Regions from separate parts of the Metallibacterium scheffleri genome, predicted to be linked through region 2. Evidence: riboswitches for the same ligand, from Rfam matches in the RefSeq annotation. Region 2 holds a riboswitch; the other holds the start of a gene.
What was found. Region 2 has a riboswitch for cobalamin ahead of Mschef_RS03925 (ribonucleoside-diphosphate reductase subunit alpha). Riboswitches for the same ligand answer to the same signal wherever they lie in the genome.
Positions count from the first base shown of each region.

Region 1: linked by a shared signal. The riboswitch ahead of Mschef_RS00165 (TonB-dependent receptor domain-containing protein) and the one ahead of Mschef_RS03925 (ribonucleoside-diphosphate reductase subunit alpha) in region 2 are both predicted to bind cobalamin.

Region 1 is NZ_LDOS01000001.1:17,727-32,372, reverse strand. It holds gene Mschef_RS00165 (TonB-dependent receptor domain-containing protein) at 1-1,702, opposite strand, end outside; cobalamin riboswitch at 1,827-2,034, opposite strand; gene Mschef_RS00160 (zinc ribbon domain-containing protein) at 2,079-2,252, opposite strand; gene hemW (radical SAM family heme chaperone HemW) at 2,249-3,427, opposite strand; gene rdgB (RdgB/HAM1 family non-canonical purine NTP pyrophosphatase) at 3,403-4,002, opposite strand; gene rph (ribonuclease PH) at 4,135-4,872, opposite strand; gene Mschef_RS00140 (YicC/YloC family endoribonuclease) at 4,941-5,804, shown strand; gene gmk (guanylate kinase) at 5,847-6,464, shown strand; gene Mschef_RS00130 (ABC transporter ATP-binding protein) at 6,530-7,363, shown strand; gene mlaE (lipid asymmetry maintenance ABC transporter permease subunit MlaE) at 7,360-8,133, shown strand; gene mlaD (outer membrane lipid asymmetry maintenance protein MlaD) at 8,150-8,632, shown strand; gene Mschef_RS00115 (MlaC/ttg2D family ABC transporter substrate-binding protein) at 8,662-9,372, shown strand; gene Mschef_RS00110 (STAS domain-containing protein) at 9,369-9,683, shown strand; gene Mschef_RS00105 (MlaA family lipoprotein) at 9,718-10,746, opposite strand; gene rpoZ (DNA-directed RNA polymerase subunit omega) at 10,886-11,182, shown strand; gene Mschef_RS00095 (RelA/SpoT family protein) at 11,234-13,393, shown strand; gene Mschef_RS00090 (Rid family detoxifying hydrolase) at 13,492-13,875, shown strand; gene recG (ATP-dependent DNA helicase RecG) at 13,853-14,646, shown strand, end outside.
Region 2 is NZ_LDOS01000001.1:867,030-881,675, forward strand. It holds gene speD (adenosylmethionine decarboxylase) at 41-826, shown strand; gene coq7 (2-polyprenyl-3-methyl-6-methoxy-1,4-benzoquinone monooxygenase) at 846-1,487, opposite strand; gene rplM (50S ribosomal protein L13) at 1,719-2,147, shown strand; gene rpsI (30S ribosomal protein S9) at 2,156-2,551, shown strand; tRNA gene Mschef_RS03870 (tRNA-Gln) at 2,563-2,636, shown strand; gene ltrA (group II intron reverse transcriptase/maturase) at 3,094-4,491, shown strand; gene Mschef_RS03880 (hypothetical protein) at 4,721-5,005, shown strand; partial or broken gene Mschef_RS03885 (transposase) at 5,122-5,513, shown strand; gene Mschef_RS03890 (hypothetical protein) at 5,575-5,874, shown strand; gene Mschef_RS03895 (hypothetical protein) at 5,874-6,074, shown strand; tRNA gene Mschef_RS03900 (tRNA-Arg) at 6,616-6,692, opposite strand; gene Mschef_RS03905 (c-type cytochrome) at 6,917-7,438, shown strand; gene Mschef_RS03910 (alpha/beta hydrolase) at 7,534-8,226, shown strand; gene zapE (cell division protein ZapE) at 8,223-9,347, shown strand; gene Mschef_RS03920 (DUF2784 domain-containing protein) at 9,428-9,898, shown strand; cobalamin riboswitch at 9,915-10,127, shown strand; gene Mschef_RS03925 (ribonucleoside-diphosphate reductase subunit alpha) at 10,348-12,714, shown strand; gene Mschef_RS03930 (ribonucleotide-diphosphate reductase subunit beta) at 12,725-13,771, shown strand; gene tkt (transketolase) at 14,077-14,646, shown strand, end outside.

The DNA of each region.
Region 1 (14,646 bases), 850 kb from region 2:
CGAGTTTCCAGTCGAAGTGCGCGTTGATCAGGCTGTAGCCGCCGAGGGTGACGTTGCCGTAGTCGATGCTGTTGCTGGCGGCGAACAGTTCCACGCCGGCGCTGAAACGCTCGCCGAAGCGGCGGTCGAGGCCCAGATCGGCCTTGCGTAGCGGACGTCGCAGCAGGCGTGCGCCGGTGCTGGCATCGCGCGCATCGTCGAAGCTGCTGGAGAAACGCGTGGTCCACGCCCCGGCCGTCCAGGTGCTGGTCAACTCGAGGCCGTCCATCTTGGCGCGGTCGATGTTGATCGCCTGGTTATTGACGCCGGCGAAGCTGATCAGGTCGTTCACGCGCGTGCGATAGGCGGCGAGCTTGACGTGCAGGTCATCCAGCGGATGCAGCAGCAGGTCGATCTCGCTGCTGTGTGAGCGCTCCGGGCGCAGGTCGGGATTGCCGGCGTAGTAGCCGAAGTACGGCGGCGAGAACTGGTCGCTGAAGCTGGGGCTGTCGAAGCCCTGGCCGAAACTGGCCTCGACGCGCGCCCAGTCGTTGAGTGTGTATCCGGCCGCGGCCGAGCCGGTGGTGACGCCGCCGAACAGGCTATTGCGGTCGTGGCGCGCGGCCAGTTGCCAATTCCAGCGTTGCGCCTGTCCGTACCAGCCGGCGTAGACGCCCAGATTGTTGCGGCTCTGCGCGTAGACATCGGTGTTGGTACTTGTGTCGCGGCTGATGCCGCGCTCGTGCATCCAGTCGACGCCGCCCAGCAGTTGCTGGCCGGGCAGGAAAGTCCAGTCGAGTTGATAGCCGGCCTGTTGGCGGCGGCTGAGCGCGAGGCTTTGATAGGCCGGCGTGTCCAGATCCTCGCGGTCGTAGCCGAGGCTGATGTGCTGGCGCAGCGTGGGTGTCAGCGCGCCGTCCAGGTTCACGCCGGCGGCCTGCTCGATCACCTGCGAGGCACCCTGGTTGAAATCGACATTGGCATCCGAGCGCAGCACGCTGCCGGACAGCGTCTGCGTGCCGATGCGCCAGGCGCCCTGCGCGGCGAGGTTCTGGTTGCTGTAGCCGTCGGGCTGCGGGCTGTAGGCATAGTTCTGCGGATTGGTGGCCGGAAATCCAAGCACATGGCGCGCGCCGACGATGACACTGGCGCCACCGTGGTCGCCCCACTGGCCGTAACCGGCGCTGCCACCGTAATCGCCGTAACTGCCGCCGCGCATGGCGAGATGCGGGCCATCGAGCTTGCGCGTGAAAATCTGGATGACGCCGCCGATGGCATCCGCGCCCCACTGCGCGGCGCGCGGTCCGCGCACGATCTCGATGCGCTGGATCGCGTCCAGCGGAAGCTGTTCCCAGGCGAAGCTGCCGGTGTTGGCCGAGGCCACGCGCACGCCATCGACCAGCACCAGCACCTGGTTGGAGTTGGTGCCGCGCATGAATACCGAGGTCTGCGACCCCGGTCCGCCGGTGCGCGCCACGTCCACGCCGGCCTCGCGGCGCAGCAGGTCGATGAGATCGGGCGCGCCGCTGGCGCTGATCTCGGCGCGCGTGATCACGCTGACATCGGCGAGGCTGGCATCCACGGTCTGCGCCATGCGCGCGGCGGTGACGACGATCTCGGGCAGAGGCGCGACGCTGCCGGCAGCGGCCGGCGTGGCGGCGCGTGTCGCGCAGGGTGACAACGCCAGCGCGAGGCTGGCGACGAGCAGGGACTTGCTGGACATGGGCAATGACTCCGAACGCTCACCCGCGGATCAGGCGGGTAGCAGTGGAGGCACGCGAACCGGGCCACGGCGCGCGGCCGCCGCCCGCCGCGACGCCTGGATACGCGCCACGCGTGGATGATGTCCGCGCGGCGCGATCGAGGCCGGTCTCCGGGCTCGCGGGCGCGGATCACTCCGCTGTCGATCGCCTTCCCGCGCTCGCGCGCAGTGGCTGCTGGATCGACGTTGACCTGCTTACCGTTGCGGGGGCAGCGCCGGCATCAAACCGGCTTCCCGTTTCACCCCGCACGGCGCTTGCTGCCGCGCGGGACACCTCGAAGCCGCGCAGTGTACGCGCCGGCGCGGGTGCTGTCAGGCAGGCGATGCGCGGCGGCCCTCAGGCGTCATCGTCGCGCTGCGTGGCGTAGCCACCATCGCGCGCAAGCAGGTGGATCGGCCGGCAACACACCGTGCAGTCGATCACCTGGGCTGCGTCGTAGTCGGCTTCCACCGGTGCCTCGAAGCGCTCGCCGCAGTAGGGGCAATGCAGCACGATCCAGTCCGTGCTCACGGCAGGAAGCGCTGCAGCAGGTCGTTGAGATAGCGCAGGCCCAGCGGCGTGGCGCGCAGCACGCGCGTGTCGTCCACCAGCAGACCGTCCGCACGCGCGCGCTGCAGCGGCGCGGCGATGGTCTCCAGCGTCAGCCCGGTGCGCGCGCTGAAGCTGTCCGCCGCGACGCCTTCGTTCAAGCGCAGCACGTTGAGCATGAATTCGAACGGCAACTCCGCGCGCGCGATCCCGCCGCTGGATTCGAGACGTCCGGCGTCGCGCGCGTGCGCCATGTACAGCACGGGATTCTTGCGCTTGGCCCGGCGCTCGATGCGGCCATCGGCAAAGCTGAGCTTGGCGTGCGCGCCGGCGCCGATGCCGAGATAGTCGCCGAAGGTCCAGTAGTTGCGGTTGTGGCGTGCCTGCTGTCCGTCGTGCGCATATGCCGAGACTTCGTACTGCACGAAGCCCGCCGTGGCCAGCCGCGCCTGACCGGCCTCCTGCATGCGCCAGGCGGCGTCGCCGTCAGGCAGTGGCGGTGGCGTGCGCGCGAACGGCGTACCCGGCTCCAGCGTGAGCTGATAGTGCGAGAGGTGCGTGGGCGCCAGCGCCAGTGCCTGTTCGATGTCGTCCAGCGCCGTGTCCAGCGTCTGCCCGGGCAGCGCGTACATCAGGTCGAGGTTGATGTTGTTGAATCCGGCGGCGCGCGCCTCTGCCATGGCGATGTGGATTTCGCCGTGACGATGGATGCGGCCCAGCGCTTCGAGCTGCGCATCGGCGAAGGATTGCGCGCCCAGCGACAGGCGGTTGATGCCGGCGGCGCGGTAAGCGGCGAAGCGTCCGTGTTCGATGGTTCCCGGATTGGCCTCCAGTGTGATTTCGGCAGCGTCGGAGACGTCCAGGCGTGCGCGCAGCCCATCCATCAGGCGCGCGATGGCGACATCGGGAAACAGGCTGGGCGTGCCGCCGCCGAAAAAAATCGTCTCGATGCGGCGCGCGTGCAGCGTTTCGCCGGCATCGCGCAGATCGGCATCGAGATCTGCCAACAGCGCATCGACATAAGCCTCGAACAGTGGCGTGCCGCGCGGTGCATGGCTGTTGAAGTCGCAGTACGGACACTTGCGCACGCACCACGGCAGGTGCACGTACAGCCCCAGCGGAATGGCGCGGTTCACGGCGTGCTGTGTGGCGGCCATTGCGCGCGCAGCGCGGTCAGGGCGCGCGCGCGATGGCTGATGCGGTTTTTCAGTGCCTCGTCCAGCTCGGCGGCGGAGCAGTCGAGCGCGCTGTCCAGGAACACCGGGTCGTAGCCGAAGCCATGCACACCGCGCGGCGCGTCAAGGATGCGACCGTTCCAGCGGCCTTCGCCCAGCAGCGGCAGCGGGTCGTCGGCGTGACGCACCAGCGCCAGCACGCATACGAACTGCGCGCCGCGTCCCGCGTGCGGCACGTCGCGCAGCGCATCCAGCAGGCGCGCGATGTTGGCCGCGCTGTCGCCGTGGCGACCGGCGTAGCGCGCGGAGTGGGTGCCGGGCGCGCCGCCCAAGGCATCGACGCACAGCCCCGAGTCGTCGGCCAGCGCCGGCAGGCCGCTGGCGCGCGCCGCGTGGCGTGCCTTGAGCAGGGCGTTTTCGACGAAGCTCAGGCCGGTTTCCTCGGCGTCGCCGATGCCCAGTGACGACTGCGCGACCAGCATGATGCCGCTGCCGCGCAACAGCGCGTCGAACTCGGCGAGTTTGCCGGGATTGCTGCTGGCGAGTACGACCTTCATGCGCGTGGCTCGATCAGGCCCCGGGCGTTGCCATGCATGTCCGGGGATATGGTGGCGATGCCACGGCACCCGTGCCTTGGCACTGCGTGGAAATGCAGGCCGCGCGCGCCCGGCGCTGGCGGCCGCAGTGGGTCATGGCAGCGCATGCGCCAGCGCGGCGCGCTGCGCGGCGATGATCTGCGCGATGCCGGTGTCGGCCAGCGCGAGCATGGCGTCGAGTTCGGCGCGACGGAAGGCATGGCCCTCGGCGGTGCCCTGAATCTCGATGATGCCGCCGGCGTCGTTCATCACCACGTTCATGTCGGTATCGCAGGCGCTGTCCTCGGTGTAATCCAGGTCCAGCACCGGCAGGCCGCGCCACAGGCCCACCGACACCGCCGCGACCGCGCCGTGCAGCGGATCGCGCTTGAGCGTGCCGCGCTTGCGCAGCGCGGTGATTGCATCGACCAGCGCCACCCAGGCGCCGCTGATCGCCGCGCAGCGTGTGCCGCCATCGGCCTGCAGCACGTCGCAATCCAGGGTGATGACGCGCTCGCCCAGCGCCTGGCGGTCGACGCAGGCGCGCAGGCTGCGTCCGATCAGGCGCTGGATTTCCTGCGTGCGCCCACCCTGCTGGCCGCGCGCGGCCTCGCGCTGGGAGCGCTCGTGCGTGGCGCGCGGCAGCATGCCGTACTCGGCGGTGACCCAGCCCTCGCCCTTGCCGCGCAGCCACGCCGGGATGCGCTCCTCGACGCTGGCGGTGCACAGCACGCGAGTGTCGCCCATGCTCACCAGCACCGCACCCTCGGCGTGGCGCGTGTAACCGCGTTCAAAGCGCAGCGTGCGCAGGGCGTCGGCATCGCGGCCACTGGGTCGGGGCACTGGGCTCATGGGGCGCATTTGGGAATCCGGGGTCAACGAGCTTACCATTGACCCCTTTCGTCGCCGCCGGAACGCGCATGATTCGCAGCATGACCGCCTATGCCCAGGTAGAAGGCGAGACCCCGCTGGGACGCGTGGCCGTGGAACTGCGCGGTGTCAACCATCGTTATCTGGAACTTGGCCTGCGCCTGCCCGACGAGCTGCGCGCGCAGGAAGGCGCGCTGCGCGAACGCGCCACCCAGCGCATCGCGCGCGGCAAGCTGGACTTGACCCTGCGCCTGCGTGGCGCGCTCCAGGCGCCGCCCGAATTGCGCCTCAACGAGCCGTATCTGAAGCAGCTCGCGGATTTGTCCATGCACATGTCGGCGCGCTTCCCCGACCTGCTGGTGGATTTCAGCGAACTGCTGCGCATGCCGGGCGTGATCGAAACGCGCGAGCCGGATCAGCTGGCGTTGACCCAGGCCGTGCTGGCGCTGCTGGATCAGGCGCTGGATGGTTTGCTTGATGCGCGTCAGCGCGAGGGCGCGCGTCTCGCGCAGACCATGCTGGAGCGGCTTGATGCCATCGCCGCGCAGGTCGCTGCGGTACGCGCGCTGATGCCCGACATCCGCACCCGCCAGCGCACGCGCATCGACAGCTTGCTGGCCGAATTGCGCGACGCCAGCGAGCCGCAGCGCATCGAGAAGGAGCTGGTCGCGCAACTGTTGCGCATGGACGTGGACGAGGAGCTCGATCGCCTCGATGTGCATCTGGCCGAGGCGCGCCGCGTGCTGGCCCTGGACGAACCGGTCGGCCGGCGCCTGGATTTCCTGCTGCAGGAGTTCAACCGCGAGGCCAATACGCTGGGCTCGAAATCGGTGGATGTGCGTACCAGCAACGCCAGCATCGAGTTGAAGGTGCTGATCGAGCAGGTGCGCGAGCAGGTGCAGAACATTGAGTGAGTGCGCGCCAGCGCGGTCGCTGGATTGCAGCGGGACGTCCGCATGAGCGGCGTGCTGCTGATCGTTGCGGCGCCTTCGGGCGCGGGCAAGTCCACGCTGGTCAACGCGTTGCTGGCGCGCGAGACGGACATGCAATTGTCGATCTCGCACACGACGCGCGCACCACGACCGGGCGAGGGCGAGGGCCGGCACTATCACTTCGTCAGCCGCGCCGAGTTCGATGCCAGCGTCGGCGCCGATGCGTTTCTGGAACACGCCGAGGTCCACGGCAACGGTTATGGCACTGCGCGCGCACCGATCATGGCCGCGCTCGATGCGGGACGCGGCGTGATCCTCGAGATCGACTGGCAGGGTGCGCGCCAGGTGCGCGCGCGCATGCCTGAAGCGGCCAGCGTGTTCATCCTGCCGCCTGCGCGTGCCGAGCTGGAACGCCGCTTGCGCGCGCGCGCCACCGACAGCGCCGACATCATCGCGCGGCGTCTGGCCGGCTCGCGCGAGGAAATATTGCACGCCACCGAATTCGATTACCTGGTGGTCAATGACCGCTTCGAACAGGCGCTGGACGACCTGCGCGCGATCGTGCGCGCCGAGCGTCTGCGCAGCCTGCGCGCGCGCAGGCTTCACGCTGACTTGCTGCACGAACTGCTGGAATCCGCATGAATCCCGCCGCGCCGCGCATGGCGCTGCCGCTCCTTCTCGGTTAGGTTGCCCTGCTGATGCCTGTCATGACCCACGCCTCCGTTGATTCCGCCGCCGCGCCACTGGTGCAGGTGCGTGGCCTGACCACCGTGCTCGGCGGCAAAAAGGTCTTCGACGCGCTCGATCTGGACATCGCGCGCGGACGCATTACCGCGATCATGGGCCCCAGCGGCACCGGCAAGACCACCTTGCTCAAGCACATCACCGGGCAGATGCGCGGCGCTGACGGTGCCGTGCTGGTCGATGGCCAGGATGTCGCGCGCCTGCCACGCGAAAGCTTGTATGCATTACGCGAACGCATCGGCTATCTGTTCCAGAACTCGGCGCTGCTCAGCGATTACAACGTGTTCGAGAACGTGGCCTTTCCACTGCGTCAGCACACGCGCCTGCAGGAAGATCTGATCCGCAACGTGGTGCTCACCAAGCTGCAGGCGGTGGGTTTGCGCGGCGCCGCCGAGTTGATGCCCAGCGAACTGTCCGGCGGGATGGCGCGGCGCGTGGCGCTGGCGCGCGCGATCGTGTTCGACCCGATGCTGATTCTGTACGACGAGCCGTTCGTCGGACTCGACCCGATCGCCCTCAATCAAGTACTCAAGTTGATCCGCACGCTCAATCGCGAACTGGGCATCACCTCGGTGCTGGTGGCACACGAGTTCGCCGCGGTGCGCGAGGTGGCCGACCACGTGCATCTGATCGCCAATGGCAAGCGCGTGGCCAGTGGCACACCCGCCGAGTTGGCGAAGGGCGATTCACCGTGGACCGCGCAGTTCTTCGGCGGCGCGCTGGAAGGCCCGGTGCCGTTCCAGTATCCGGCGCCGCCGCTGGCGTCCGCGTTTGGTTTCCCCGGAGTCGCCCCGTGAAGCAATTTGCCGCACGTTTGTTCGATCCCCTGGTGGATGGCCTGGCCGACATCGGCCGCACTGGCTGGTTCCTGCTGGGTCTGCTGGCGGCATTGCCGCGCGGGCTGACTTATCCGCGCGAACTGCTGCGACAGCTCTGGTTCGTCGGTGCCAAGAGCCTGATCATCATCATGATCAGCGGCCTGTTCGTGGGCATGGTGCTGTCGCTGCAGCTGTACTACACGCTGTCGATTTTCGGCGGCACCTCGGCGCTGGGCACGGTGATCGCCTTGTCGCTCTACCGCGAGTTGGGCCCGGTGGTGACCGCGCTGCTGTTCGCTGGCCGCGCCGGCACCGCGATCACCGCCGAGGTGGGGCTGATGCGCGCCACCGACCAGCTTTCGGCGATGGAGATGATGGCGGTCGATCCACTGGCCTTTGTCGCCTCGCCGCGTTTCCTTGCCGGGGTGATCGCCATGCCGTTGCTGGTGGCAGTGTTCAATCTGATGGGCATCTTCGGCGGGCACCTGATCGGCGTGACCTGGCTGGGCATCGACAACGGCACGTTCTGGTCCAACATGACCTCCAATGTGAGCGTGTGGACCGATGTGATCAATGGCGAATGGAAGGCGCTGGCGTTTGGTGCGCTGATCAGCCTGATCGCCGTGTACCAGGGTTACACCGCGCCGCCAACCAGTGAAGGCGTGGCCAATGCCACCACGCGCACCGTGGTCACCAGCTCCATCGCCATCCTGGCGCTGGATTTCGTCATGACCGCCTTTCTGATGTGATCACCGAGACCTCGCCATGAATCCTCGTCGTTCCTATGCAGCCGGCACCGGCCTGTTCATCCTCCTCGGCTTCGCCGCGCTGGCCTATCTGGCCACGCAGACCACGTCCTTGGTCAATTTCGACAGCGGCCCCAGCTACGACGTCACCGCCGAGTTCACCAGCGTCGGCGGGCTCAAGGACCGCGCGCCGGTCAAGATGGCCGGCGTGCGCATCGGCACGGTCAAGTCGATCACGCTGGACCAGAAAAGCCTCGACGCCAAGGTGACGCTGGCGATCGCCGATCGCTACAACCAGATCCCCGCCGATTCCTACGCCAAGATCATGACCAGCGGCTTGCTGGGTGATCAGTTCATCTCGCTTTCGCCGGGTGGCTCGCCGGACAATCTCAAGAATGGCAGTGTCATCGCCAACACGCAGTCGGCGCTGCAACTGGAGGATCTGATCGGCAAGTTCCTCACCAGCGGCGGCAGCAAGTCCGCCTCCGGCAGCAGCAAGTGATGTCCCACTCCGCGCACGGAAACACGCCCATGAAAGCAATTCGCCCCGCCCGTAAGTTCACTGCCTTGGCGATCGCCGTGGCACTGGCCCTTGGTACCGCCGCACTGCCCATCGGCGCGCAGGCGCAGGGCGCGCCAGCTCCCGCAGCCGCCACGCCGGTCGCGGTGCAGACGCCGCAGCAGATCGTGCAGCAGATCGCCGACAAAATGGGCGCTGCGCTCAAGGGGCACCGGGCGGAATACAAGAAAGACAAGTCCAAATTGGTCGCCTTGATCAATTCGGTGCTGTTGCCGCATTTCGATACCAGCTACGCCGCGATCCTGGTGCTGGGGCGCTATGCACGCACCGCCACGCCGGAACAGATCAATCGCTTCCAGAAGGCATTTTATGATGCGCTGATCGACCGCTATGCCGATGGCCTGATCGACTATCGCGAGGGTCGCGTCACCATCCTGCCGTCGCGCGGCACCAGCGATGACGGCCACCGCGCGCTGGTGCGCTCCGAGGTCACCCTCGACAATGGCAAGAAGATCGCGGTGAACTACGTGTTCCGCCGTGCTGCCGATGGCCAGTGGAAAGCATTCGATGTGGTCATCGAGGGCATTTCCTACATCGCCAGCTATCGCGGTCAGGTCGGTGAGGAAATCCGCCACAGCAGCCTCGATGCGCTGATCACGCGCCTGCAGAGCGAAGGTGGCAAGGCCATCGACAGCATGAAGAAGCAGGGCGCGCAGGGGTGAGCGTCGCCGGACTCGAAGTCAGCGTCGATGGCGATGCCTTGCGGCTTTCCGGGCGGCTCGATTTCGCCAATGCCGCCGCGGCGTATCGCGCGATCAGCACGCGCCTCGTCGCGGGCATCGTGCGCATCGATCTGAGCGCGCTCGGCCAAGCCGACAGTGCCACGCTGGCTTGCCTATTGGCGTGGCGCGCGCAGAGCGAGCGCGCCGGACGCATGCTGGTCTTGTCCGCGCTACCCGAAAGCCTGCATGCCTTGGCCCAGGTCAGCGGCGTTGATGGACTGCTGCAGGAAGTCACGCCCGCGGCAGCCTGAGCCGCCGTGGCGTCAACAGCAGATTCGCCCCCGCTCAGCCGCCAGCGCCAGCGCTGGTCGCTGGCGCTGGCGTGAGAATCAATGACCCCTGAGCACGTGCGCTGCTGGCGGCGGGCGCCACGCTCGCGGCGTGCGCCGGCGCCACTGAGCCTGCGGGCGGCGGCGGAGCGATCGGTGCAGGAGCTGCGGGCGGTGCCGAGGAGGCTGGCGTCGGCGCAGCGCGTGCCGGCTGCGCGGCGTGGGCTCGATCATAGGCGCGCTGCCGCGCCAGCAACGCTTCCATATCCGATTCGCCGGCAGCATGATCATTGCTGTCGCCGGCACCGCTGCCGTTGAAATTCTCCAGCAGGCTGGTCGGCGGATTGCCGTGATAGATCAGGTAATTGCGGCGCTGCAAGTAGGCATCGCGCAGCATCACGTAGGGATCGTATGCCGAGTTCAGGAACTGATCGGTATTGAGCAGGCTGGCGCGCAGCTGCACCAGATACAGCGTGTACGGCAGGTACTCGGCGTAGTAGCGGAAGTTGTGGTCGCGCGTCCAGTAACTCATTGGATTCAGAAAATAAGTGTCGGCCAGGTACGCGGGGAAATCGCGTACGCTGCTGGGGCCCAAAAACGGTATCACCAGGTACGGACCCTGCGGCACGCCCCAGCGCGCCAGCGTCACACCGAAGTCGGTGGGATCCGCGCGCAGGCCCAGTTTTCCGGCCGGATCGAACAATCCAGCCAGGCCGATCGTGCTGTTGACCAGGAAGCGGCCGGTGTTCTGCGCTGCCCCGACCGGGCGCACCTGCAGCACATCGTTGACGATGCTGATCGGCATCTGCAGGTTGTCGAAGAAGTTGCTGACCAGCAGGCGCACCTCGGTCGAGGTGACCTTGACGTAACCGCGGGCCACCGGTTTGGCGATCGCGTTGTCGAATTTCTGGTTGAAATTGAAAACCTTGCGGTTCATGCCTTGCCAAGGGTCTTCATCGCGCGCGGGTTGGATCGCGCAGCCGGCAACGGCGACGAGCAGAGTAACGGTAGCGAGCAGGCGCAGGGTGCGGGGGAACGCTGGCATGATGGGTGCGGAGCGATTGGTGAACGGCAGAGTTCAGGATTGTAACGTAAGCGCGACGTGCAGCATGCGTGATTGCCCACCGCCGTGACGGCAGGCTACACTTACAGTCCGTTCAAATATTTGATAGGAAAGGTCTTTCATGGCTCGCATTACAGTCGAGGATTGCCTTGAGGTGGTCGACAACCGCTTCGAGTTGGTATTGATGGCCACCAAACGCGCCCGCCAGATCGCCAAGGGCATCGAGCCGCGCGTCGATCCGCAGCATGACAAGCCCACCGTGATCGCATTGCGCGAGATCGCCGAGCGTCGCATCGACCAGCCCACGATCGACGAGATCGAGCGCATCGAGCGTGAACGTGCCGAGCGCGAGGCGCTGGAGTGGGCTGCCGCGGAAGTGGCCGCCGATGACGAACTGGGCAAGAGCGGGGACGATTGATGTCTCCCGACGGCTGTCCATGTCGGAGAGCCGCGTGAAGCGGCGCGCACCATGTCCGTGGTCGCGCCCGCCAATGACACCCTGAGCAGCGAACTGCCCGAGTACGTGCTGGCGCTGGCGCGCCGACTCACCGACTACCTGGCGCCCGGGCAAATCGAGCGCGTGATGGCCGCTTTCCGGCGCGGCGCCGAGGCCCATCGTGGCCAGACCCGCGCCAGCGGCGAGCCCTATATCACCCATCCAGTGGCCGTGGCCGCGATATTGGCGGACTTGCGCCTGGATGCCGAAACCATGATCGCGGCGATCCTGCACGATGCGCTGGAAGACACGGCGTACACGCGCGCGTCCATGATCGAGGAATTCGGTGCGTCCGTCACCGAACTGGTCGAAGGCGTCACCAAACTCGACAAGGTGCACTTCGCCAGCCAGCAAGAGGCACAAGCGGAGAGTTTCCGCAAGATGCTGATGGCGATGGCGCGCGATTTGCGCGTGATCCTGATCAAGCTCGCCGATCGCCTGCACAACATGCGCACCCTGGTCGCCAAGGACGCCGATTCACGTCGCCGCATTGCGCGCGAGACGCTGGAAATCTATGCGCCCATCGCACAGCGCCTGGGCATGAGCCTGATCAAGTCCGAATTGCAGGATCTATGTTTCCGCGCGCTGTATCCGGATCGTTATCGCGTCATCGCCGAGCGCATCCGCGCCAGTCACGGCAACCGGCATGAGGCGATGGGGCGCATCGACAACGCGCTGTCGCAGCGTCTCGCCGCCGAGGGCATCCGCGCACGCGTGGTCAGTCGCATCAAGACACCGTGGAGCATTTATTCCAAGATGCGCGCCGAGCACAAAACCCTGGCCGAAATCATGGACGTGTATGGTTTTCGCGTGATCACCGACAGCGTCGCGCACTGTTATCAGGCACTGGGCACTGCGCACGGTTTGTACAAACCGGTGGACGGGCGCTTCCGCGATTTCATCGCCATCCCCAAGGCCAACGGATATCAGTCGCTGCACACGGTGCTGTTCGGGCCGTTCAATGCGCCCATAGAAATCCAGATTCGCACCGAGGACATGGATGCGGTTGCCGTGCGCGGCGTGGCGGCACACTGGGCCTACAAGACCGGCGTGGCGCCCAGCGGCGCGCAGGCACGCGCACATGAATGGATCGCTGGGCTGGCTGATCGCGAGGCCGGCACGACTTCATCTCTGGAATTGCTGGAAAACGTCAAGGTCGATCTGTTTCCCGACGAGGTCTACCTGTTCACGCCGCGCGGTGCCATTTTGTCGCTGCCGCGCAATGCCACTGCGCTGGATTTCGCTTACGCGGTGCATACCGACATTGGCGATCACGCGGTGACCGCGCGCGTGGACGGCCACTTCGCGCCGCTGCGCACGCGTCTCGGCTCGGGGCAGACGGTGGAGATCGTCACCGCGCCCTCGGCGCAGCCCAAGCCGCAATGGCTGGAATTCGTGGTCAGTGCGCGCGCGCGCACCGCGATCCGCAATTACCTCAAGCATCTGCAACACGAGGATGCGGTCGAATTTGGCCACCGCATGCTGGATCGCGAACTGGTGGCGCGCTCGGTCAGTCTCGACACCATTCCCGCTGCGGCGCTGGAGACGACGTTGGCCGAGATGCGCTACAAGCGGCTGGAGGAACTCCTGTCCGATATCGCCTTGGGCAATCGCATGGCCGGTGCGGTCGCGGAGCGCTTCAAGCTGCTTGCCGGCGGACACACGCAAACGCTGCTGGCTGCGCCGCACGAGCGCCTGACCATCAGTGGCGCCGAACGCGGCGTGTTGAGTTTCGGCAATTGCTGTCATCCGGTGCCCGGCGACGCCATCTTCGGGCACCTCTCGGCGGGCAAGGGCATCGTCGTGCATCGCGTCGAATGCCCCAATGCCGCCGAACTGCGCAAGCAGCCCGAGCGCTGCCTTGAGATCGAATGGGATCGCGAGGCGCAGGGTGACTATCGCGTCGAGTTGCGCATCGAGGTGCAGAACCGTCCCGGCGTGCTGGCCACCGTGGCGGCAGCCATCGCCGAGACCGGCACCAATATCGAAAACGTCGAGTATTCCGAACGCGACCTGGCGACTGCGACTTTGCTGTTCGCACTGGAAGTGCGCGATCGCAAGCACTTGGCCGATGTCATGCGCCGCGTGCGTCGCGCCAGCGTGGTCAGCGGCGTGTACCGGTATCCCGTCTGAACGCATGCATCGCGCGACACCATGACACGGCGTGGCGCGGCCTTCGGCGGCGCGTGCGACGATTCTCCGGACAAGTCCCTCCATTTGCGAGCAATGCCATGAAACGCAGCATCATCAGCAGTACCGAGGCCCCTGCCGCCATCGGACCTTATTCGCAAGCGGTGCGCGTCGCCGATACGGTCTATCTCTCCGGGCAGATTGCACTGGATCCGCGCAATGGGCAGATGGTGGCTGGCGATATCAGTGCGCAGGCGCGGCAGGTGTTCGCCAATCTTGCCGCGGTCGCGGATGCGGCCGGTGGCAGCCTGCAGCAAGCGGTGCGCATCGGCATCTTCCTCACCGACCTCAACGACTTTGCCGTGGTCAATCAGGTGATGGAGGCAGTGCTGCAGCCGCCATATCCGGCGCGCGCCACCGTCGGAGTGGCGGCCCTGCCGCGCGGCGCGCGGGTCGAGGCTGATGCCATCCTCGTTCTCGGCTGAGCGCGATCGCGGCGCGCTGCCGGCGGGTGCGCGGCCGCTTTCCAGTCTGGTCGGTGTCGGCCCGGCGCTGGTAGCGACGTTGGCGCGGCGCGGTCTGCTGTGCCTGCAGGACCTCTGGTTCACGCTGCCGTTGCGCTATGAGGACCTGACCCGCATCACACCTGTCGCCGCGCTGCAATCCGGGCAGCGTGCCCAGGTCGAGGGCGTGGTCACGCAGGTCGAGACCGGGTTCCGTTTTCGCCCGCTGCTGCAGGTGGTGATCGAGGATGGCAGCGGTACCGCGCTGGTGCTGCGCTTCATCCATTTCCGTCGCGCCCAGGCGGCACAATTCGTGCCTGGCATGCGCGTGCGCGCCTATGGCGAGGTGCGCGAAGGCCACCAGGGTCTCGAGATCGTGCACCCGCGCTATCGCGTGTTCGATGCGCGGGCCCCGCAACTGGCCACGCATCTCGGTGCGGTGTATCCGTTGACCGAGGGCGTGACCAATGCACGCATGGCGAGCCTGGTGACGCGCGCGCTGGCGCAGTTGCCGTGCGCCGCAGAGCTGGATCTGTTGCCGCCCCTCGACAGCGCCGCCCTGGCATTGCCCGATCTGCGCAGCGCGCTGCTGGCTGTGCATCAACCTGCGCCCGACGATGATCTGACAGCGTTGCTGGCAGGCACGCATCCGGCGCAACGCCGGCTCGCGTTCGAGGAACTGCTGGCCCAGCACCTGGCCTTGCGGCAATTGCGCCAGCGCGCGCGTGGCCATGCTGCGCCGGTATGCGCCGA
Region 2 (14,646 bases):
TTGCGCGGCACATGCAGAACATTTCATCGAGGAAATCGCCGTGGTCATACCGCTGCCGCGTCTGCGCCTGCAAGGTTTCAACAATCTGACCAAGTCGCTGAGCTTCAACATCTACGACATCTGCTACGCGGTGTCCGAGGAACAGCGCCAGCGCTACATCGAGTACATCGATGAGCAGTACGACGCCGACCGCCTGACCCAGATTCTCAGCGACGTTGCCGAGATCATTGGCGCCAACATCCTCAATGTCGCGCGCCAGGATTACGACCCGCAGGGTGCCTCGGTGACCATGCTGATCTCCGAGTATCCGGTGGTCGAGAAGCTGGGTCGCGACGTGATCTCCGGCGCCGTGGTCGCGCACATGGACAAGAGCCACATCACCGTGCACACCTATCCGGAAACGCATCCGCACAATGGTATCGCGACCTTTCGCGCGGATATCGATGTTTCCACCTGTGGTGTGATCTCGCCGCTGAAGGCGCTCAATTTCCTGATCGACAGCTTCGAGTCGGATATTGTCACCACGGACTATCGCGTGCGTGGTTTCACCCGCGACGTGAGGGGCAAGAAGCACTTCATCGACCACAAGATCAACTCGATCCAGGACTATCTCGCCAAGCACATTCAGCAGAAGTACGAGATGTTCGATGTCAACGTGTACCAGGAAAATATTTTTCACACCAAGATGCACATCAAGGACTTCGATCTCGATACCTATCTGTTCGAGGCCAACGCATCGGATCTTTCCTTCAAGGACCGGCAGCGCATCGAAGTGCTGCTCAAGCGCGAGATCGAGGAGCTGTTCCACGGCCGCAATCTGATGTGAGCAGCGCAGGCAGCGCGGCTCAGATGCGGTAAGCCACGGCCTTCATCAAAGTCGCGCTGAGGCGCATAACACGGGGTACTGGCCACGGCAGGGGTGTGCCGCCGCCGGCACTGGCCTGCCGGGCGTGACGCGCTTCATCCTGTTTCATCTGCTCGAGGATGGCGCGCGAAGCGTCGTCCGTGGCCGGCAGACGTTCCAGGTGAGACTGCAGATGCGCCTCGACCTGACGCTCGGTTTCGGCGACAAAACCCAGGCTGGGACCATCGCCTGCGCACGCGGCCAGCGCGCCCAGCACATAACTGCCGGCGTACCACAGCGGGTTGAACAGGCTCGGCCGGCTGTGCAATTCGCGCAAACGTGCGCCGCACCAGGCGAGGTGATCGGCTTCTTCATCGGCTGCGTGCAGCAGGTGCGCGCGCGTTGTCGCGTTGCGCGCCAGCGCGGCCTGGCCCAGATATAGCGCTTGTGCGCATACCTCGCCGGTGTGATTGATGCGCATCAGCCCGGCGACATCGCGGCGCTCGGGTTCGCTCATGGGGGCCGGCTCCAGCCCGGCGGCCGGGCTGGAGCGTCGTGCAGCAGCGCTGGCGCCCAGGGTATCCAGCGCGTTGTTCAATACGATCAGCGCGCGATCCAGCGAGGTGTAGTGCGGTTCGAGCATGGCGTGGGTCTTGAAGTCTCGGTTGAGTTCGGGCAACAAAGCCGCCTCAACCCGGCATGATAAGCCCATGCGCATCATCCAGGCCTGCGTCGGCAAGAGCCGCCCTGCTTGACTGTGCTACCTTAGGCGGTTGGAGCCAGCCGTTGGCTTCGGCTTGCGCCGAAGCCGTGCGCGCAGCTAGACTTCCGCTTCTTATTTCGTCGATACCTGTGCCTCACGGGATGGTTTTTCATGAAGACTTTCAGCGCCAAAGCCGAGAGCGTGCAGCGCGACTGGTTTGTGGTTGACGCCACCAACAAGACCCTCGGCCGCCTCTGTTCCGAAATTGCCTCGCGTCTGCGTGGCAAGCACAAACCTGTTTTCACGCCGCACGTCGACACCGGCGATTACATCGTGGTGGTCAACGCCGAGAAGATTGCCGTCACCGGCAACAAGCTCGAGGACAAGAACTATCACCGCTTTACCGGCTATGTCGGCAATCTCAAGACCACGCCGCTCAAGGACTTGCTGGCCAAGCATCCCGAGCGCGTGATCGAGATCGGCGTCAAGGGCATGCTGCCCAAGAATCCGCTGGGCCGCGCGATGTATCGCAAGCTCAAGGTATACAGCGGCGCCGAGCACCCGCATGCCGCCCAGCAGCCGCAACCGCTGAACTTCTGAGGACACCCATGGCCACCCTGCAACAGAACTACGGCACCGGCCGTCGCAAGAGCTCAGCAGCCCGCGTGTTCCTGCGCAAGGGCAGCGGCGCAATCACCGTCAATGGCAAGTCGCTGGATACGTTCTTCGGGCGCGAGACCTCGCGCATGATCGTGCGTCAGCCGCTGGAACTGACCCAGATGACCGAGAAATTCGACATCATGGTCACGGTAGAGGGCGGTGGCATCACCGGTCAGGCAGGTGCGATTCGCCTGGGCATTTCGCGTGCACTGGTCGAGTACGACGAAACCCTGAAGACGCCGCTGCGCAAGGCCGGGTTCATGACCCGTGACGCGCGCGAAGTCGAGCGCAAGAAGGTTGGTCTGCACAAGGCGCGTCGCGCCACGCAGTTCTCCAAGCGCTGATTTCCCGCTTTTGGGAGATCGTCCAACGGTAGGACAACGGACTCTGACTCCGTTTATCTAGGTTCGAATCCTAGTCTCCCAGCCAGACTTCAAGGCCCCGCCTCCGCGGGGCTTCTCTTTTGTGCGCCCGGCAGGGCGCACCTGCTTGGAGGTGAAAGTCCTCTACTCACCCGGCAAGGGGAAGAGTTAGCCAGAGGCAAGGGCGAATCGGGTGACTGGTCGTCTGAAGGAAGCCCGAGGCAAAGCGCTGGCCTGACGAACAGGAAGCGGATACGAGGCGACACGTTGGGGTGAGGCAGCAAAAGGGGTCAAAGCCCGGTACTTGCACAGACGACGTGGCGTATATCCGACAGGCATAAGCGGGAAGGCAGGTGCGTCATACCCGGGGAGATCTCGCCTCATGCCTGAAAGGGCGACGCTGGAAGGCGGAGCGAGAAGTCAGCAGAGGCCATCCCCCAAGGGGACTTCCTGCGGGGCGTAGTAGGTGCGTTATGACCGAAGGGCCGAACATGAGAGACCGCGATTAGGACGACTGAACCTCGATGATCGACGACGAAGCAGAAGCCCGGGAAGCCGGGGCCAAGGGCCAAGAGGCGGGACAGTATCCCGTGGGTAGGCCGTGTGGTGCCGAGTCGATCACGGCGGCAGCCGGGCAAACGAAAGCGGAGGTGTCACGGCTGATGGAGGCCGTGATCGAACGCAGCAACGTGTGGTCGGCGTATCAGAAGGTGGTTCGTAACGGTGGCGCACCGGGGGTCGATGGCCTGACGGTGGGATCGTTCAAGGACTGGCTGAAGAGACACTGGCCCTGCGTGAGAGCAGCCTTGCTGGACGGCAGTTACCTGCCGTCGGAGGTGCGCGCGGTGGACATTCCCAAGCCCTCGGGCGGGGTGCGGACACTGGGCATCCCGACGGTGCTGGATCGGCTGATCCAGCAGGCGCTGCTGCAAGTCCTTCAACCGATCGTCGAGCCGACGTTCTCCGCATCGAGCTACGGTTTCAGGCCGGGGCGCAGTGCCCATCAAGCTCTGCGTGCGGCCAAGCACTATGTGCAGGAGGGCCGTGCGTGGGTGGTGGATATGGACTTGGAGAAGTTCTTCGACCGGGTGAACCACGACATCCTGATGTCGCGGGTCGCCCGGCACGTCGACGACGAGCGGGTGCTCAAGCTGATCCGCCGTTATCTGGAAGCGGGCTTGATGCGTGACGGGGTGGAAACAGCACGTGACCAAGGCACGCCGCAAGGCGGGCCGTTGTCGCCGTTGCTGTCCAACATCCTGCTCACGGATTGGGATTGCGAACTGGGAAAGCGCGGACACGCGTTCTGTCGTTATGCGGATGATTGCAACATCTATGTCCGAAGCGAAGCGGCAGGGCAGCGCGTGATGGCCGCCATGAAGGTGTTCCTGGACGAACGCCTGAAGTTGCAGGTCAATGAAGCCAAGAGCGCATGCGCCACGCCATGGAAACGCAAGTTTCTGGGCTACACCCTGACGAACGCCGGTGGTCATATCAGGCTCAAGGTCGCGCCGCACAGCGTGGCCCGCCTGACCGACCGCGTGCGTGAACTGCTGCGTCAGGGGCGCGGACGTAGCCTGACCCACACCATCGAGACACTGAACCCGGTGCTTCGTGGATGGATCGGCTATTTCCAGCTCAGCGAGAGCAAGACGGTGTGGAAGGACCTCGACGGATGGCTGCGGCGTCGGCTGCGCTGCCTGCTATGGCGGCAAGCCAAGACGCGTCCGCGGCGTACCGCGCTGCTGCGCAAACGAGGGCTGCCGGAGGCGCGGGCTTGGCACTCGGGACACAACGGGCACGGCCCATGGTGGAACAGTGGTGCCAGTCACATGAATCAGGCGTTTCCGAAAGCCTTCTTCGACCGGCTGAAGTTGGTCTCAATGATCGAAACCAGCCGGTATCTTCAGCGTCACTCATGAACCGCCGTATGCGGAACCGCACGTACGGTGGTGTGGGAGGGGACCGGAGGATTCCGGCTCCCTACCCGATGGGATCAGGTCATTCGCCAGCATGTACTCGTCAGCGGGCGACTTGATGCCCACCGCGGCAGCTGTTGCTGTTGCCTTGCAGCCATGACCAACACCTGCCCATGCAGGTCGGAGTCCCGTGCGACAATCGCGCAGAATCTTGCTTGAAACGTGATTTGCCATGGCCGCCAACACTGATGCATTCCGCCGCTTTCAGGAGGAGCTCGCGGCGCTTGATCGCGCAGCCCAGCAGCATCCAGCCCCCAATTCCCAGGAGGCTGAAATGTCACGTGCGAAGTCGGAGTTCCTACTGCTGCGCAAGCGCTACAACCTGTCGGTCGCGGACGTCATCGCCTTCTTTCCGCAGGAAGATGGAATCGAATATCTGCGCCAGATCATTGCCGAATCCGAGCATGGCGCGCGCCGCGCCGGGAAGCGGCAGGCGTCATCGAAGACGAAGACTTAGAACGTATCCGTAAATAGGTGAACTCCTGTTCCGAGCCGCAGGCTGCGCGGCACCGGAGCAACTGGCGAGTTGGGCCCCGGGTCGTAACGGATGCGTTCTGGCAGCAGGTTGAGCCGCTGGTTCCGCAGCGGGTGATGTCGCCGGACAAGGTGTATCAGCGCAGACTTGGCGCTGGGCGGCCACTGAAGCCGCCGCTCAGATGTTCGAAGCCACCGTGTACGCGCTACGCGCGGGTTGTCAGTGGAAAGCCCTGCCCAAGGAGCGATTTGGAAGCGCCAACGTCGTGCGCAAGCGCTACCTGGAATGGGAGCAAGCAGGGTTCTTCGAGGCGCTGTGGGAAGCAGATCGGGCCGAATACGACGAGATGCAGGGTATCGCGTGGCGATGCCAGCGCGTGGATGGCGCGATGAAGAAGGCGCCGCTGGCTCAGGAATCGGTCGGTCCGAACCCGACGGATCGGGGGGTGAATGGGAGCAAACGCCACCTGTGGGTAGACGGCCGTGGCGTTCGATTTGTGCCATGGCCAGGATGTACATACCATGGACATGCCAAGCCAAATGAGGTTGACCGTGAACGCCGCCATCGAACGCATCGTGGTGCAGGCCACCACACAAGAAAAACGCGCCATAGTCGCCAAGGCCAAGAAGCTCGACATGACCGTCTCGGAGCTGATGCGCAGCGGTGCGCATGCGTACCTGCCGGCCGACGCCGACCTCGTCGCCCTGGCCGGGGCGGCTCAGGCTTCCGCCCGGCGCTCCATGGCCGCGATGGATGAGGCATTTGCGCGCATTGCTGCGAGCAACGCGCGCATCGAGGCGATGGAAGCGGCCGCCAAGGCACCGGCATCCCGTCGCAGTCACACGCCGTAATGGGCGGCGCACAGACGATCTGGAGTGCGCTCACCACGATCATCCAGATGGAGGGGCGGGTGACGCAGCAGGCGCAGTTACTGACCGCGCAACAAGCCAGGATCGAGACCCTCACCGAGCGCGTCATTCGCCTCGAAGCGCAGATGGAGATGCTGCTGATCGGCGCCGGCGCCAAGTCGCCGAGCAAGCGACTGAGGTGACTGTTGCCGCGCGTTTGAAACAATCGCGCCGTGACCTCGATGTCCTGACCCGCCTTGCTCCACCCGCAGCACTTTCGCCGACCCTGACGGGATCCGTTCGCGGAGCGCACCCACATTCGAGGGTCACCCGCCAACAAGCGAGGATCAGTCCCGGCATCGAAGCAGCATCGCGCTCCTGGTTGCGCTGGGTATTCGCATCCCAGAACTCGGGTCAGATTCTAGGTGTGCGCAGGAAAGTGGAAGCCTATGAGCAAGCTCTGGCCATCGATGTGCCGTGTCACAGTGACCATTACTCAAATTTGCGTCGGGCAACCATCGACTGTCCCAGCGCTGTCCCAAAAGTGTCCCAGCCCACCCCTTGGCCTGAAAATCTGTCACATGGCCATAGGTCAACCGGGCCTGAAAGAAGTCCAAACAAAAGAGCAACAGCGGCAGGCGGCAGGCGGCAGGACTCTCGATTGTTGCGGGGTCTAGATCTCAGCCCCTTTAAAGTCAAAGCAGGCCGGCTGACCGGCCGAAGCCCGCTTTGACCAATGTCATGTGGCGCGCCCGGAGGGATTCGAACCCCCGACCACTGCCTTCGGAGGGCAGTACTCTATCCAGCTGAGCTACGGGCGCGCGAGTGCGGATTTTGACATGGATCGCGCAGGTCGTGGCGTGCCGTTGCATGCCGTGTACATCGGGTGCGGACGCGTGGTCCGGGAGCCGCACGTATGGCGCCGGTGGGTGAAAACCGCCACTGGCTTGAGCGAGCACGGAGCTTGGCTATACTTCACCGATTGGCTGCCCCGGCAGGCAGGCTCCCTTCAGGATTGAGCAGAGGTATACCCGTGAGCGGACCGATCAGCCCATCCGACAAGCGTTTTCTGCGGCAGTTTTCGACCGTCCTCACCATTCTCCTGCTGGTAGCGCTCGGCCTGATTGCGCTGGCTGCATACATCTACGATCGCATGCCGCAGCCTACCGATCCGGCGTTGCAGCAACAGGTGGATGCGCGCATCGCGCCGGTCGGCGCCGTGTATGCCGGCGCCGCCGGGGCGGCGGCGATGCAGGCGGCGCAGGCCGCGGCGAACAAGGCTGCGGCGTCCCAGGTGGCTTATGGCGGCACGCTCGACGGCCATGTCATCTTCAACCATCTGTGCACGACCTGTCATACCGCCGGCGTAGCGGGTGCGCCGGTCATCGGCAACAAGGCGATGTGGGGTCCGCGCATCGCGCAGGGCATCCACGTCCTGGTGCAGCACGCGATTCACGGTTACCACGGCCCGGATGGCAATTTCATGCCGCCCAAGGGCGGCAATCCTGCATTGACCGATGCCCAGATCGAAGCCACGGTGAAGTGGATGGTGGCGCAGGTCAAATAAGCCATCTGCCGCACCCGACGCTGCATGCCGTACCACGCCGCGGCGCATGCACGACCCATCACGTGCCAAGTCGTCCCGCCGTCGAGACATGCCTCATGAACGCACCTCCTCTCGCAGCACTGCCGGCGCATTTCCCTGATGTCGCAGGCCGCCATGCGCTGGCCGGACCGGCCGGCAGAATCGAGGTGGCCGTGGATCGGCCTGAAGCCGAACTGGCGCGGCGCGGCACGGCGATCATCTGTCATCCGCACCCGCTGCAGGGCGGCAGCATGAGCAACAAGGTGGTGACCATGCTGGCGCGCACGCTGCGCGAATCCGGCTTGGCCACGGTGCGTTTCAACTTTCGCGGCGTCGGTGAATCGGAAGGCGGTTACGACGAAGGCCAGGGAGAAGGCGCCGATCTGGTCGCCGTGGCCGACTGGGTGCGCCAGGCGCAACCGGGCGATGCATTGTGGCTGGCGGGCTTCTCGTTCGGCAGCTACATCAGCATCGCGCACGCCCGCCAGCTCGATGCCGCAGCGTTGATCAGCGTGGCGCCGCCGGTCGGACACTGGCCTTTCGATGCGCTGGCGCTGCCGGGCTGCCCGTGGCTGGTGGTGCAGGGCGAGGATGACGAGGTGGTCGAGCCGCAAGCCGTATTCGATTTTGTCGAGCAGCTGGAAAGCAAACCAGTGCTGATCCGCATGCCGGAAACCGGACATTTCTTTCACCGTCGCCTGATGGACTTGCGCGGTGCGGTGCGCCACGCGATTCGCGGCTGGCTGCCGCCGTTGCGCGAGGTGGCGTGAGCGCAGCGCCGAATCTCGTGCTGCCCAGCGCGGGTTACGCCGCGGGCGTCGCCACTGGGCACTGGCAGGATGACTCCGCGCAGCGCGCCGTGCTGCTGGCTTTCGATCGCCTGCATGCGGAGTTGAGCCTGCAGTTCGCGACGCCGCCGGGTTTGCTGCAGCGCCTGGGCCAGCATTGGCGCGTCGGGTCGGCGCCGGCGCCGCTGCGCGGTCTGTATTTGTGGGGGCGCGTCGGGCGCGGCAAGACCTTTCTGATGGATCTGTTCTACGAAGGTTTGCCCGCGGGCAAGGCCGAGCGCTGGCATTTCCACCGCTTCATGGGCATGGTGCACGACGAATTGACGCGTCTGCAGGGCATGCCCGATCCACTGCTGCACATCGGCGCGCGCATCGGTTTGCGCATCCGCGTGCTGTGCCTGGACGAGTTTCAGGTCAGCGACATCGGTGACGCCATGATTCTGGCTGAACTGCTGCGCGGCCTCTTTGCCGCGGGCGTGACCCTGGTGACCACGTCCAACGCGCCGCCCGCCGCGTTGTATCGCGAGGGTTTGCAGCGCGCGCGCTTCGTGCCGGCGATTGAACTTCTGCAGCAGCATTGCGTGGTCGTGGAACTGGCCAGCGCACAGGACTGGCGTTTGCGCGCGCTCAAGCAGGCGCCGGCCTGGTTGACGCCGCTGAACGCGCGCAGCGAGCAGCATCTCGAGCAGGTCTTCCAGCGCCTGGCGCACGGTGCGCAAGCCGAGTGCGGCGGCTGGATCGAGGTGCAGGGGCGCAAAATCGAATGCAAGCGCCGCGCCGCGCAGGTGATCTGGTTCGATTTCGAGGCGCTGTGCGGCGAGCAACGCGCGGTGGCCGATTACATCGAGATCGGCCGCGCACATGATGCGGTGCTGGTCTCGGCGGTGCCGCAATTCAATGTCGATCACGAGGATCCGGCCTTGCGCTTCGTGCAGTTGGTCGACGAGTTCTACGATCGTCAGGTCAAGCTGGTGTGCAGTGCCGCCGTGCCGATCATCGAGCTGTACGAAGGCGAGCGCCTGCGCGCCGAATTCGCGCGCACCGAGAGCCGCCTGATCGAGATGCAGAGCGAGGACTACCTGGCGCGCGAGCACAACCCCTGAAACGGCGCCGCGCCGAGCGCGCCTGAACCGGTATCCGCGCGGCTGCGCGGTGCCGTGCCGGGGCGCGTAGGCTTGCGTGCATGGCCTTCTTGCACCTTGCGTCGGCATTGATCACCAGCATCCCCCCGCGGCTCGATGCTGGCCTCGCCGCGGGGGTGCTCGGGCTGCACATCCTGATCATTGCGTTCAACATCGCCGGTCTGGTTATGGTGCCGCTGGGCATCTGGCGCGGCTGGCGCTGGGTGCGCGAACCGCTGTGGCGCAGCTTGCACCTGCTGGCGCTGGCCGTTGTGGCGCTGCAGGCGGTGCTTGGGCGCGCGTGTTTCCTGACGGTGTGGCAGGACGATCTGCAACACGCCGCGGCGCATACACCACTGATCCAGAAGTGGGTCGACTCGCTGATCTACTGGCCGCTGCCCATGGCGTTTTTCACTATGGTGTATGTGCTGGTGTTCGTGTACGTAGCGCTGCTGTGGTGGTGCTGGCCGCCGCGACGGGACTGGCGGAATCTTGGCAGTGCCGCGGGCAAGAAACCCAAGATGTTGGGTTGACCGCGTCACTCAAGCACACTATCTTGCGGTTGTCGGTGTCTGCGCTCTCGTCAGGAGCGCAGCTCAAAAGGGAATCCGGTGCGACTCCGGAGCTGCCCCGCAGCGGTCAGCGGAAACGAACCCCGCCACCAGGCACTGGGATGCGCATCCCGGGAAGCGGCGGGCAGTAGGCGACGGCGCTGCCGTCACGTCCGCGAGCCCGAAGACCTGCCGACACATCGGGCCACGGGCCCGGTGCGTGTCGCAGGCTATGCGATGCCCACCGGGGATGCTCGCGGTGCCGGTGCGGGTGGCCGCCTCCGCGGGGAGGACGGTCGCAGACGCGGCGCGCAAGCGTCCGCTGCGATCGTGCTCCGTTGTTCCACCCACGGCCCTGCGCGCGGGCGCAGGTCATGCCCATTTTGCCGTCGGGGAATCCCATGCAATTGCAGGACACGCAAACCGCCGCCATGCAGACGGCCGCTCAGACATTTTCACTCACGCCGCCGCACGCGCCGGCGGGCATGCGCGTGACCAAGCGCAACGGCACCCACGAGGCTGTAGACCTCGGCAAGATCGTGCGCGCGGTAACCCGCGCGGCGCAGGGCCTGCACGCGGTCGAGCCGCTGCAGGTGGCGCTGAAGACCATCGGCGGCTTGTACGACGGCGCGACCACGCGCGAGCTGGACGAACTGTCGATCCGCACGGCCGCCGCGCTCACCGCCGAGGAGCCTGAATACGGCCAGCTTGCCGCACGCCTGCTGGCGCAGGTAATCGAGAAAGAGGTGCGCGGGCAGGACATCCAGTCGTTCTCGCAGGCCATCACGCGCGGCGCGCAGTTGGGCCTGATCAACACGCGGTTGAGCGGCTTCAGCACAGCCAACGCGCGCAAGCTGGACGACGCCATCGACGTGGCCGCCAGCGCGCGCTTCGAGTATTTCGGCCTGCGCACGCTGTACGACCGTTACCTGCTGCGTCATCCGGAAACGCGCCAGGTGCTGGAGACGCCGCAGTACTTTTTCATGCGCATCGCCTGCGCTCTGGGTGGCGGCGACATGGCCGAGTCGCTGCAGTTGTATCGCGCGCTGGCTGATCTCGATTACCTGCCCAGCTCGCCCACCCTGTTCAACGCCGGCACCACGCACGAGCAGATGTCCTCGTGCTACCTGCTGGACTCGCCCGAGGATTCGCTGGAAGGCATCTACGCGCGTTACAGCGACGTCGCCCGGCTGAGCAAGTTCGCCGGCGGCATCGGCCTCGGCTACAGCCGCGTGCGCGCGCAGGGATCCTTGATCCGCGGCACCAACGGCAAGTCCAACGGCATCGTGCCGTGGCTGAAGACGCTGGATGCCTCGGTGGCCGCGGTCAATCAGGGCGGGCGCCGCAAGGGCGCGTGCTGCGTGTACCTGGAGCCGTGGCACGCCGACATCGAGGACTTCCTCGAGCTGCGCGACAACACCGGCGACGAGGCGCGGCGCACGCACAACCTCAACCTCGCCAACTGGATCCCGGACTTGTTCATGCAGCGCGTCGAACAGGACGCCGCGTGGTCGCTGTTCGATCCGCAGCAGGTACCGCAACTGGTGGATCTGTGGGGCGAGGCGTTCACCCGCGCCTACGAGGAAGCCGAGGCGCGTGGCCTGGCCAAGCGCACCCTGCCGGCGCGCGCGCTGTACGCGCGCATGCTGAAGACCTTGGCCGAGACCGGCAACGGCTGGTTCACCTTCAAGGACCGCAGCAACGCCACCTGCAACCAGACCGCCGTGAGCGGCAACGTGGTGCATCTGTCCAACCTGTGCACCGAAATCCTCGAAGTGAATACCGAGGCCGAAACCGCGGTGTGCAACCTGGCCTCGATCAACCTCGCCCGGCATCTGGGCGAGGATGGTTTCGATTTCGACAAGTTGGCCGTGACCGTGCGTTTGGCGGTGCGTCAGCTCGACCGCGTGATCGATCTCAACTACTACCCGATCCCCGGCACCCAGCGCAGCAATGCGCGCTGGCGTCCGGTGGGCCTGGGCGTGATGGGTCTGCAGGACGTTTTTTTCAGGCTGCGCCTGCCGTTCGACAGTGCCGCGGCGCTGGCGCTGTCCATGCGCATCAGCGCGGAGATCTATTTCCATGCGCTGGACACGTCGTGCGACCTGGCTGCGCAGCTTGGCGCGCACGCGGCCTTCGCCGACACCCGGGCCGCACGCGGCGAGCTGCAGTTCGACTACTGGCCCGAGGCGCAGCCGCACGACCCCGCGCGCTGGGACGCGTTGCGCGCGCGTATCCGCGCGCACGGTCTGCGCAACAGCCTGCTCGTCGCCATCGCACCCACCGCCACCATCGCCTCGATCGCCGGCTGCTACGAATGCATCGAGCCGCAGGTGAGCAACCTGTTCAAGCGCGAGACGCTGTCCGGCGATTTCCTGGTTATCAACCGCTACCTGGTGGATGAGCTCAAGCAGCTTGGCCAGTGGACGCCGGCGATGCGCGAAGCGATCAAGCGCGCCGAGGGTTCGATCCAGGCCATCGGCGAGATCCCCGAGCCGCTGCGGCAGGTCTACCGCACGGTGTGGGAGCTGCCGCAGAAGGCGCTGATCGAGCTGGCCGCCGCGCGTGGCGCTTACGTCGACCAAAGCCAGTCGCTCAACCTGTTCATGGCCACGCCCAACCTCGGGCAGATGTCGTCGATGTACATGTACGCGTGGAAACGCGGCCTCAAAACCACCTACTACCTGCGTTCGCGCCCGGCCACGCGCATCGCGCAGACCACGGTGAGCAGCAACGCGCCGAGCCAGGCCGTGGCCTGTTCGCTGGAAAACCCGGAGCACTGCGATGCCTGCCAATGAGTCCGTCCCGATGACAACGTCGCCGATCACGTCCGTGCCGGCCACCGCCGCCGCGCCGCGCCTGCTCGATCCCGGCTTCGCGCTGACCCTGCGGCCGCTGCGCTATCCGGCGTTCTACGAGATGTACCGCGCCGCGATCCGCAACACCTGGAGCGTCGAGGAAGTCGATTTTTCCAGCGACGTGACCGACCTGCGCCAGCGCATGAGCCCGGCCGAGCGCCACCTGGTCGAGCGTCTGGTGGCGTTCTTCGCCACCGGCGACTCGATCGTTTCCAACAACCTCGTGCTGAATCTGTACACGCACATCAACGCCCCCGAGGCGCGCATGTACCTCTCGCGCCAGCTCTACGAGGAAGCGCTGCACGTGCAGTTCTACCTGACCCTGCTGGACACCTATCTGCCCGATGCGCCGGCGCGCCAGGCCGCCTTTGCCGCGGTCGAGAACATTCCCTCGATCGCGCACAAGGCCGCGTTCTGCTTTCGCTGGATGGATTCGGTGCAGGGCCTGCGGCGCCTGGATACGCAGGCCCAGCGGCGCCAGTTCCTGCTCAACGTGATCTGCTTCGCCACCTGCATCGAGGGCCTGTTTTTTTTCGCCGCTTTCGCCTACGTGTACTTCCTGCGCGCGCGCGGCCTGCTGCATGGCCTGGCCGGCGGCACCAACTGGGTGTTCCGCGACGAGTCCTGCCACATGGCCTTCGCCTTCGAGGTGATCGCCACGGTGCGCGGCGAGCAGCCCGAGCTGTTCGATGCCACACTCGAAGCGGATGTGCGCACCATGCTGGCCGAGGCCATCGACTGCGAAGCGCAGTTCGCCGCCGATGTGCTGTCCGGCGGCGTGGCGGGTCTGGCGCCGGCGCAGATGCGCGAGTACCTGCAGTATGTGGCCGACCAGCGCCTGCGCCAGCTGGGCTATGCGGCGCAATACGGCACCGCCAATCCGTTCGCCTTCATGGACCTGCAGGACGTGCAGGAGCTGACCAATTTCTTCGAGCGCCGCGTATCCTCGTATCAGGTCGGCGTCAGTGGCGAAGTGGTCTTCGATGCCGCCTTCTGAGGCGACCCGCGCCGGGATGGTTTGGCGCATCTCGCCAACGTCCCCGGCACGCGGTTCGGCGGCCACGCGTTAGCGTGGATGGACAACGCCGCGGCATTGCCGCCGTGTGTCGGACAGAGCCTCGGATCGAGCGCGGGTGATGGACACGCCCGCAACACGCGAGCCTGAACGAGCCGGTCACGCGCTTGCAACTATCGCGTGCGCAGAGTGTCAAAAATAATTCTGCGACTGTCGATTGATCCTGCGATTGATCCTGATTGCCTCGTTCCGAGCGCAGCATCCGGTCGCGCGTGATGGAGTACGCCATGTCCGATGTCATCGATCAACTGTGCATCAACACCCTGCGTTTCCTGGCACTCGATGCCGTGCAAAAGGCCGACAGCGGCCATCCCGGCATGCCGCTGGGCGCCGCACCGATGGCTTACGTGCTGTGGACACGCTGGCTCAAGCACAACCCTGCCGATCCGCACTGGTTCGACCGTGACCGCTTCGTGCTCTCGGCAGGCCATGGCTCGGCGCTGCTGTACGGCCTGCTGCATCTGAGCGGCTACGCACTCGGTCTCGAGGATCTCAAGCAGTTCCGGCAATGGGGCAGCAGGACGCCAGGCCATCCCGAACGCGGCCACACGCCCGGTGTCGAGGTAACCACCGGACCGCTCGGCCAGGGCATCGCCAACGCTGTCGGCATGGCCATCGCCGAGGCGCATCTGGCGGCCTGCTACAACCGCGACGGACACACGCCGATCGATCACCACACCTATGCCCTCGTCGGTGACGGCGACCTGATGGAAGGCGTCTCCGCCGAGGCCGCGTCGCTGGCCGGACACCTGCGCCTGGGCAAGCTCATCTGCCTGTACGACGACAACCACGTGACG